DNA from 3 places in the Marinifilum sp. RC60d5 genome. Region 3 is predicted to be linked to each of the others. Evidence: riboswitches for the same ligand, from Rfam matches in the RefSeq annotation. Region 3 holds a riboswitch; each other region holds the start of a gene.
What was found. A riboswitch is a leader RNA that binds a small molecule or an ion and turns the genes downstream of it on or off. The one in region 3 is predicted to bind cobalamin.

Region 1 (3,186 bases), on a different contig from region 3:
ATTGGCTTTATTCTTTTGGATTTAGGACACTTCGGATTTCCATTTTTAAACCTTGTTGCAGGATATGAGTTAATTATTTGTGCCCTTTGCGCCTGGTACATGATGGCAGCAATTATTATTAACGATGTTGCAGGTCGTACAATTTTAAAAGTTGGAAAACCCTGGATTAAATCTGGAAAATAAAAATTACTTTTTCTTTGCTCTTAACGAGTAAAAGTTTAGTGATATAAAAAGAGGCAAACCGATAAATCTCAAATCAGATCGGTTTGCCTCTTTCTATTAAAAAAAACTTGAATTATTCTATAATACAAAATTATTAGAGTTTAACTAGGCCAACAGCTCCTTGTGCAAGCTAACCTCAAACTCTTTAACATGATATGGATTTCCTTCGTTAAAAAACTCCTGAATATAAGATGAACCATTATGAGCATCGAAAGTTTCCTTATTATACCACTTCTCAATAAATGTAATTCTATTAGGATTTTCAATACACTGATTTAATTCATAACGAATACATCCTCCTTCTTGCAGAGTATATGGAATTAAAGCATGCAAATTTTCAATTAACTGCTCAACTTCTCCATCTTTAGCTATAAATTTAGCAATACACACTAGTTGTGTTTCATTTTTTTTTATTTCCATCTGTTCAATTTTAAAAGGATTCCTATGAATATCAAACATAAGAATTTTTTATCAAACCCCTATTTTTTTATTCATCGGCATTAAAGCGTTACAATAATTTTTATGTTTTAATTTATCACAAAACATTTGCTTTGTTCAAAAAAAATTTCGAATCTTTGCGGCGACAAACAAATAGGATTTTTCGTAAAAGAGAATTAAAAGGGAATCATGTGAAAATCATGAGCTGACGCGCAACTGTAATTCCAAATATATGTTTATAGGATTGATGCCACTGTTTCGAAATATGAAATGGGAAGGCCCTGTAAATAGGAAAGCCAGGAAACCTGTCTTATTTTTAAATTTAGATTGAACTTTCGCGCTATAAAGTATAAATCGGCAAAAATATTCGCTTAATAGCCTATTCTTTCGCCTGCTTTACATTTTTGCGCAAAGCTCTCGATCGTAACTCAATTAAATAAAGTTATGAAAGTTGCAAAACAAACTTCCCGCGTTATGAAGTTTTCATTCCAAATTAAAGCTAAAATTAACCCTATTTTTATAAGGACTACTACGACCGATTCTTCGTCATAAACAAATACTAATCTGCAACTAGGTACTAAGGCTAAAACAAGATTTGCATTTTGTTAATTACAAAACCTATAATTATTTTTATAAAAAATAAGTTCCCTAAGCATTTGGTATCACAAATAGAATTATCTAATTGTCAAACACAAAGTTCTTTTTAACCACTCCGTAATCATTTAACCTAAATAAATCAATACTCTACATGCATTTTTTAGATTTACTCACAAAACCCAGTACAGCATCTTCCATTATCATTATTTGTATGGTTGCTGTGTTAGGTATTTTAATTGGGAAGATTAAATTTTTCAAAATTAAACTGGGCATTGCCGGTATACTATTTTCAGGATTATTAATTGGCCACCTAGGAGCGGTTACCGATCCTCATGTTATCCACTTTATTAAGGAATTTGGATTAATCCTATTCGTCTATTCTATTGGTTTAGAAGTTGGCCCCCGATTTATTCCTTCTCTCAAAAAAAATGGTTTACGTATTAATATGCTTGCCTCAGGAATTGTACTTATGGGATTTTGTACTGCCATAGCTATTAAGTACATTTTTAATGTTCCGGTATCGGTTATTACAGGTGTTATGTGTGGTGCTGTTACCAACACCCCAGCTTTAGGTGCTGCCCAACAAACCATTACCGATGTTCTTAACATGCCTCAAAACACCGAAGTTGTGGGCATGGGATATGCTGTAGCCTATCCTTTCGGGATATTCGGGATAATTATTAGTATGATTCTACTTCGTATATTCTACAAAATAAATATTAAAAAAGAAGAGGAACAATATCGTAAAGAGATAACAGGTTTAGATGGAAATCCAATTGCCATAAATATAGAAATAAGCAACCAGAATCTATTTGGCAGAAATATTGCCTTTTTAATGAGTACCTGTAATAAGGATTTTGTTCTATCAAGAATTAAAAGAAATGGCGAATTTCTCCCTCCTGATGCCGAACTGGTATTGCAATCGGGCGACAAACTATTTGGAGTTTCTACCCAAGCTAATTTTGATAATATTGAACTAAATCTTGGTAAAATTAAACCAACCAAAAATTTAGGAATCACTGGTCGAATGGCAATGCAACAAGTCGTTATTACCAATAAAAAAATAACCGGAAAAAGTATCAAGCAAATTGGTATTTCAAGACGTTTTCCTGTTAACATTACCCGTATTTACCGAAATAGTACAGAACTAGTACCTACCGAAGAAGACAGTATCGAATTTGGGGATACAGTAAGAATTGTTGGTGAAAAAACTGCATTACCCGAAGTAGCTAAACTTTTAGGTAACTCGGTTAAAGATCTTTCTCACCCTAACATTTTACCCATTTTTATGGGGATATTATTTGGAATCATAATCGGACTCATTCCCTTTCAAATTCCAGGATTACCTGCTCCTGCAAAATTAGGATTAGCTGGCGGACCACTTCTTGTTGCATTAATTTTAGGCCATACCGGACGAATTGGAAAACTCGATTTTTATATGACCCCGAGTGCCAACCTTTTTATTAGAGAACTTGGCATAGTCCTTTTCCTTGCCTGCGTAGGACTTTCATCGGGAAAACATTTTGTAGAAACACTTTTGGGCGAAGGATACATTTGGATGATGTATGGTATGGCAATTACGTTTCTGCCTTTAATTACATTTGCAATAATTGCTCGAATAATGAAGCTCAATTACCTTTCTATTTGCGGATTATTGGCCGGATCAATGACCGATCCACCAGCTTTGGAATTTGCAAATTCTATCTCACCAGTTCAGGCTCAATCAACTGCCTATGCCACGGTTTATCCATTGGTAATGTTCTTAAGAGTTTTACTTGCGCAAATTTTAGTCTTAATGTTTAGCTAAAACATATTTTTCCTGATTATAATCTCGACAGGATTATGGTCTGTTTTTCAAATAAACCCCGCATAAAAGTTTTCTCTTTTTGCGGGGTTTTCAACTATAAAATAGTTAAATAGAAAACTATT
Region 2 (3,186 bases), on a different contig from region 3:
TTTTTTTATGAAATAAATATACATAGTAACATTGTGTTATAGTTATTCTTCTGTAATTACTAATTATTCATTAATAATTCTAAATTGTTTAGCTTATCTTTGCGGATCATTTTAAATGAATAGGCGTGAAAAATTTTAAAGAACTAGGTGTAAGTAAGGATCTTGTAAAAGGATTGAAGGATCTTAAGATTATTGAACCTACACAAATACAAGCTGAAGTTATTTCGGTTTTAATGAATACAAATACCGATTTAATTGGACAAGCTCAAACAGGAACAGGTAAAACTGCTGCTTTTGGTTTGCCATTGCTACATCGAATTAATCCAAAAGTAGAGAAAGTACAAGGATTAATTTTGTGTCCTACACGCGAGTTGGGTTTGCAAATTTCCAAGCAATTGTTCAAGTTTACCAAATATACCGATAAGGTTTTTACCGAGGCTGTTTATGGGGGAGCTCCTATCGAAAAGCAAATAAGTGCACTTCGTCGTCCTACCCATATTATTGTTGCAACTCCCGGTCGATTAATCGATTTGGTAAAACGAAAAGCTGTCGATTTAACTCATGTTAAAACTATTGTTTTAGATGAGGCGGATGAGATGTTAAGCATGGGATTTAAACCTCAGCTCGATGAAATTTTAGCTTACCTTACTGCTGTAGAAAATAAATGGTTATTTTCGGCAACCATGCCACAGGGAATTATGCAGATGATTAAAAAACATTTTTCGCCAGGTGCACATAAAATTGAGGTGAGTGGCAGAAATGTGGTAAACAAAAATATTAAACATCAGTTTGTACTTTGCGATGATGTGGAAAAGCTATCGGTGCTGATGCAATTTTTAAAATCGGATACCAAAGCCAGAGGAGTTGTGTTTTGTAAAACCAAAGATGCAGTTCAGAAGTTAAGCAAGCAATTACAAGCACAGAATGTAAAAGCTGATGCCATTCACGGCGATTTAAAGCAAATTGAACGTAATAAGGTAATGCGTGCCTTTAAGAACGAAAAGCTGAGAGTTTTGGTTGCAACCGATTTGGCTGCACGAGGAATAGATATTGACGATTTAGCCTTTGTTGTTCATTATCAATTGCCTGATAAAGAGGAATATTACACACACCGAAGCGGACGTACTGCTCGTGCCGGAAAAGAAGGTATTTCTTTGGCTATTGTAAATAGCAAAGAGATGAAAAGCATTCGTTATTTCCAGAAAGCATTGAATATTGGCTTTAGCCAGATTAGAGGAAAAAGATAATGATACGATTAGTAATCTCATTTTAAATGAGAAATACAAAAAATATTAAACCCCATTGGAATTTATTTCTGATGGGGTTTTTACTTGTTATTACAAATAGAAGTTATTAACCGATAAAGCTTATAGAGAATCAGTAGTTTAGTAATTATTGTTAATAACTGTAATTGTGTTTTATTACATAAATTAGTAATATTGTTTTGATTTATAGGTTCTGAAAAGAATTAATAGGGAATCACGTTTAATTCGTGAGCTGTCCCCGCAGCTGTAAGTCCGTTAAGTTTTAATTGAATATGTCACTGTGCCGATAAATCGGGATGGGAAGACCAATTAAAAAGGATAAGCCAGAAGACCTGCCTGTAATGAATTAGTTCGTAGCTTTCGGGAGAAAAGCAGAGAATGAGCACATACAACTACGATGTGCTATTATTCTATATATTTCCCTCAGAAGCTATCATTTTTTCAAAATCAAAAAAAAGTAGAATGAAAATTAATGGTAGTGTGTCCGAGTGTCAAATTCGGAAAAGAAATGGACAGGTTGTTGATTTTAACCTGGATAAAATTAAAGAAGCAGTTTCAAAAGCTTTTCAGGCTGTAGGCGAAGAAAGAGTCGAACTAATCGATTTTTGCGTAAATCAGATCCGAAAAGAAATTGATTTTACAGGAATTCCTAATGTAGAGGAAATTCAGGATTTGGTAGAAAGAACACTTTTTAGATACGACTTGTTCGAAGTAGCTAAGGCTTTTATCTTATACCGAAAACAGCACGAAACAGTTCGTGATACCAAAGAGATGTTTTCCAATTTAAATTTGGTTGACGATTATCTGAATTTGCAGGACTGGAGGGTAAAAGAAAGTGCCAATTCATCCTATTCATTACAAGGATTAAATCAGCATATCTCTACAATTGTAAGTTCGCAATATTGGTTGAACAAAATTTATCCTCAGGAAATTGGCGATGCTCATAAAAAAGGTGCGATACATATTCACGATTTAGGTTTTTTAAGTGTTTACTGTGTAGGATGGGACTTGCAGGATTTAATTATTACTGGATTTAAAGGGGCTTCGGGTAAATTGGTAAGTAATCCGGCAAGGCATTTTCGAACCATATTAGGTCAGGTAGTAAATTTCTTTTACACCATGCAGGGGGAAGCAGCCGGAGCACAAGCATTTTCTAATTTTGATACTTTACTGGCCCCATTCATTAAATTCGATAAGTTAGAAAGAAAGCAGGTGAAACAGGCTTTACAAGAATTCATGTTTAATATTAATGTGCCAACTCGGGTTGGATTTCAAACTCCATTTACAAACATTACAATGGATTTGAATGTTCCTTCGTTCATGAAGGATGAACCAGTGGTGATTGGAGGAAAAGCTCAGGAACTAACCTATGGCGATTGTCAGGCAGAAATGGATTTGTTCAACGAAGTATTTGCCGAAGTAGTTGAAGAAGGAGATGCTAATGGCAGTGTATTTTCATTTCCAATACCGACTTATAATATTACTTCCGATTTTGAGTGGGATAAACCGGCTTATGAAAACATTTGGAAGATTACTGCTAAATATGGAATTCCTTATTTTTCTAATTTTGTAAATTCCGATATGTCGCCTGATGATGTGCGTAGTATGTGTTGTCGCCTACGTTTAGATAAGAGAGAATTAGCCCGCAGAGGAGGTGGCTTATTTGGAGCAAATCCATTAACAGGATCGGTGGGAGTGGTAACCATAAATTTACCTCGATTAGGTTATGAATCTACCAATGAATCGGAATTTTTTAAGCGATTGGAACATTTAATGGATTTGGGTAAAAATAGTTTGGAAATAAAACGCAAGGTAATTGAAAACCTTACCGAGAAAGGTTTGTTTCCCTATTCTAAATTTTATTTGCGTCATTTAAAAAGTAGAAATGGGAAGTTTTGGCAGAATCATTTTTCTACAATCG
Region 3 (3,186 bases):
TAATGGATCCAAACATGATTCCAATAATAAGTAAAGAAACACTATCGGATATTCGAATGGAAGCCAGAGCAACTAAAAAGAAAACCAATGAGGCTCCTGCTACTGCTGCTGCTACCAATGCCCAACTACCTAAAAAAGCTGAGATTGTTCCGAAAAGGACAGGAACAATTGCCGAGGCCATAACCATTAATGCAACTCCTAAACTAGCTCCCGAACTAATTCCCAAAACATAAGGTCCGGCCAATGGATTTCGAAATAATGTTTGCATCATTAAACCTGTTACCGATAATCCTGCACCTACAAAGATGGCAGTTAAGGCTTTAGGCAATCGAAAGTTTAAAACTATATAATTCCATGAATTTTTCACATCTCCACCAAAAAGTATGGCAAATACTTTCTTAAATGGAATATTTACACTGCCAAATATCAAATCCAATAAGAAAACACTTACTATTAGCAGAAATAACAGACCAAATAGTAATGAAATCAGATTTTTACTTTTGTTAACTGTCATTTTTTATTTTAATTTCTGATAAAAATACAATTCATGATCTTGTAAAAGCTCAGGATGTAATATTTTAATCACATCTTTAAGCACCACATCTGGTTTCATTATTCCCGATTCGTACCAATCATTTGCTCCCCTATCATTCATGCGTTTGGTATAACAATAAACTTCTTTGTTTTTGGAAGCCTTAAATAAAGCATACCTTTGATCTAAATCTATTAATTCTTTCATTGTTCTACATTGTCCGGGACCAAACCATATATCAGCATCGCTTTGTTTATCAAAAACGACTTCAAAACTTAGGGGAATACTACCACTTGATTTATCGGAAAACCAGCAATAATCTGCTTTTGCATCGCGCAGCAACTGTGCAATATATGATTGCCCACCGGGCATATACCAGGTTCCTTTAAAATTATAGCCACATAGAACAGTAGGCCCAATATTTATGTTTGTGAGCAAATTTTGTGAGTCATTATAGCGCTGTTCTATTTTATTAAAAAGTTTTTCGGCTTCGGCTTCTTTGTTAAAAAAAGCTGCAATAAATTTTGCCCATTCGGCTCGTGCTAATGGCGATGATTCCATCCATTCTATATTATAAGCTACCGGCAAACCTGCTTGCATTAATTTTGTTTCTCGCTCGGTAATTTTCATGAAACCAGCTACCATTACCAAATCAGGATCTAACTCAACAATTTTTTCAAAATTAAGAGTCTCGGCATGTCCAACTGTTTGTATTATTCCATCCTGCGCTTTTTTATTCAGTTGCTCATCATAAATTCTATCTTTTAGTGAGATAGCAGCAATTTTATCTTCCACACCTAAGAATTTAAGAATTCCTATTTGTGTACTCGACAATGCTGCAATACTTTTAATGGGTACATCGACCAGAAGACCATCTTTAGGAATTTCTGTTTTTAAAAGCGAGCCTTTGTTTTTCAAATAATATTTTTGAAAAATTTTTCCCGGATTCCAGGGATCCCAAACAATCAGTTCTTTTAAACCATTATCCAATAGTTTTACCTGAAAACCTTTGGCATACTTTAATTTTGTTTGATGATAAAATAAAGAATCATTAAAAGATTCCTGACTAACACTTTCATTTGTTTTAGCAGATTTACCTGACTGACAAGATGAAAATCCAATTAGAATTAAGAATCCGATTCCTAAATAAAAAGATCTTACTAAATTCATTTTCTTCCACAATAATTGTGGGGAAAGTTGACCGAAAAATACAATTTTCAAAATCATACTTTCGTTACTCAGTTCCCCGAAGTTACGAAACATCTTATTTATCAGGCAGGTATTCCGACTTAGCTTGCATATTCATGAAAGCATTACGGCTGCGGGGACAGTTTTGGGTTTTCACCAAATTCCCTTTTCATTCCTCAAACAAGGAAACCTAATTGCTGCAAATCTATGTATTATTTTGGACATAACAGATAGAATAAAATATCATATAATAATGATGCAGTAACTTTTTATCTATTTTATACAGACTTAAAAAATTCTTTCTACAACAAATTATTCATTTGAATATTTAATTTCTCAGAAAATTCATCCATATTTTTAGTAATAAATTCGTGAATTACAATATCTGGCTGAAGCTCGGATACGATTTCCTTTACTCTGGAAGTTTGAAAAGGTAAATGCTGATCAATTTTTAGAACATGATTTCGTGCACTTGAATATTTCTCAGAAAAATTAAGGTCTGACCAATTTTCAGGCAAGCCTTTTTGCACTTGATTAATCTGATAATTGCCCGACAAACTGCAATTTAAATGCAGACTCTTAATTCTTTCCTGCACATCTTTAGACAAACGAGATACTCTATCAAGAACAAAATCAATAGCCTCATCTTCACAACGCAAAGCAATGTTTGTATTCATTAAATGACCAGTATCAAGTAAAAAATTCCAGTTCGAAAAATTTAACCTTCCTGCGAAATCATCTACTTCTGCAGGAAATAAAAAATCTAAACCAGGCCACCACAAATTCTCTATTGCAAGAGTAACTGGAGGTTCTCCATTTGGAAACTCTTGTACTGTCGTGTTCAGCATATCAGCAAAATTTGCTAATACCTCTACATTTTTGTAGGTAAAATCACGAGTGAATGCATGTTCTAATTCCACATGTGCAGCATGCAAAACAGCATGTGCAGGATTAAATATGCTAGCATGTTCCCACAATTGCTTTTGACAAGCAATCATTTCCTTTTTATTATTACCCCCACAACAAAATTTTAAATCCTTAGAAGACATTTCGGGAAAATAAGATTTTACTGCTGCTTGTCCTTTTCTCCAAACATCTAACCAGGTAACCCAAAATGGCAAATGAACACTTTTTACAATTTGTTTCGGAATCGCTTCATCAGGAAAATCATAACCAATTAAAAGTTCAACACCATCTAAGTTTTTCTTTTCTATATATTCTGTTAATCCTTTCCAGGCATTCTCAAATTTATTTAAATCTGGTGGATAAACTGAAAAATCAATCAAATTTTGGTACTTCATATATAATAGTGTGTTTTTCCCTCTTATACTAATTTAAAATAGGGTGTAAATAAAAATTCAGTCAAAAATAGTCTTAATAGAGCACATTTACACCCACCCTATTCTATAAATTTGATCACTTTTTTCATGCCAGGAGTAAAAAAATGACGTTTTGGGCATTTTCGA

Region 1: it holds a riboswitch for cobalamin, as region 3 does, so the genes downstream of both, ACT3CE_RS06900 (putative transporter) here and ACT3CE_RS08965 (ABC transporter substrate-binding protein) in region 3, are expected to answer to the same signal.
Region 2: it holds a riboswitch for cobalamin, as region 3 does, so the genes downstream of both, ACT3CE_RS06875 (ribonucleoside triphosphate reductase) here and ACT3CE_RS08965 (ABC transporter substrate-binding protein) in region 3, are expected to answer to the same signal.

Annotation. Positions count from the first base shown of each region.
Region 1 is NZ_JBQTGK010000002.1:712,456-715,641, reverse strand. Features, by position in the region: partial or broken gene ACT3CE_RS06910 (acetate uptake transporter) at 1-183, shown strand, start outside; gene ACT3CE_RS06905 (putative quinol monooxygenase) at 328-642, opposite strand; cobalamin riboswitch at 800-987, shown strand; gene ACT3CE_RS06900 (putative transporter) at 1,409-3,064, shown strand.
Region 2 is NZ_JBQTGK010000002.1:703,261-706,446, forward strand. Features, by position in the region: gene ACT3CE_RS06865 (hypothetical protein) at 1-11, shown strand, start outside; gene ACT3CE_RS06870 (DEAD/DEAH box helicase) at 126-1,247, shown strand; cobalamin riboswitch at 1,437-1,619, shown strand; gene ACT3CE_RS06875 (ribonucleoside triphosphate reductase) at 1,728-3,186, shown strand, end outside.
Region 3 is NZ_JBQTGK010000003.1:341,681-344,866, reverse strand. Features, by position in the region: gene ACT3CE_RS08970 (iron chelate uptake ABC transporter family permease subunit) at 1-514, opposite strand, end outside; gene ACT3CE_RS08965 (ABC transporter substrate-binding protein) at 518-1,702, opposite strand; cobalamin riboswitch at 1,790-1,929, opposite strand; gene ACT3CE_RS08960 (hypothetical protein) at 2,023-3,021, opposite strand.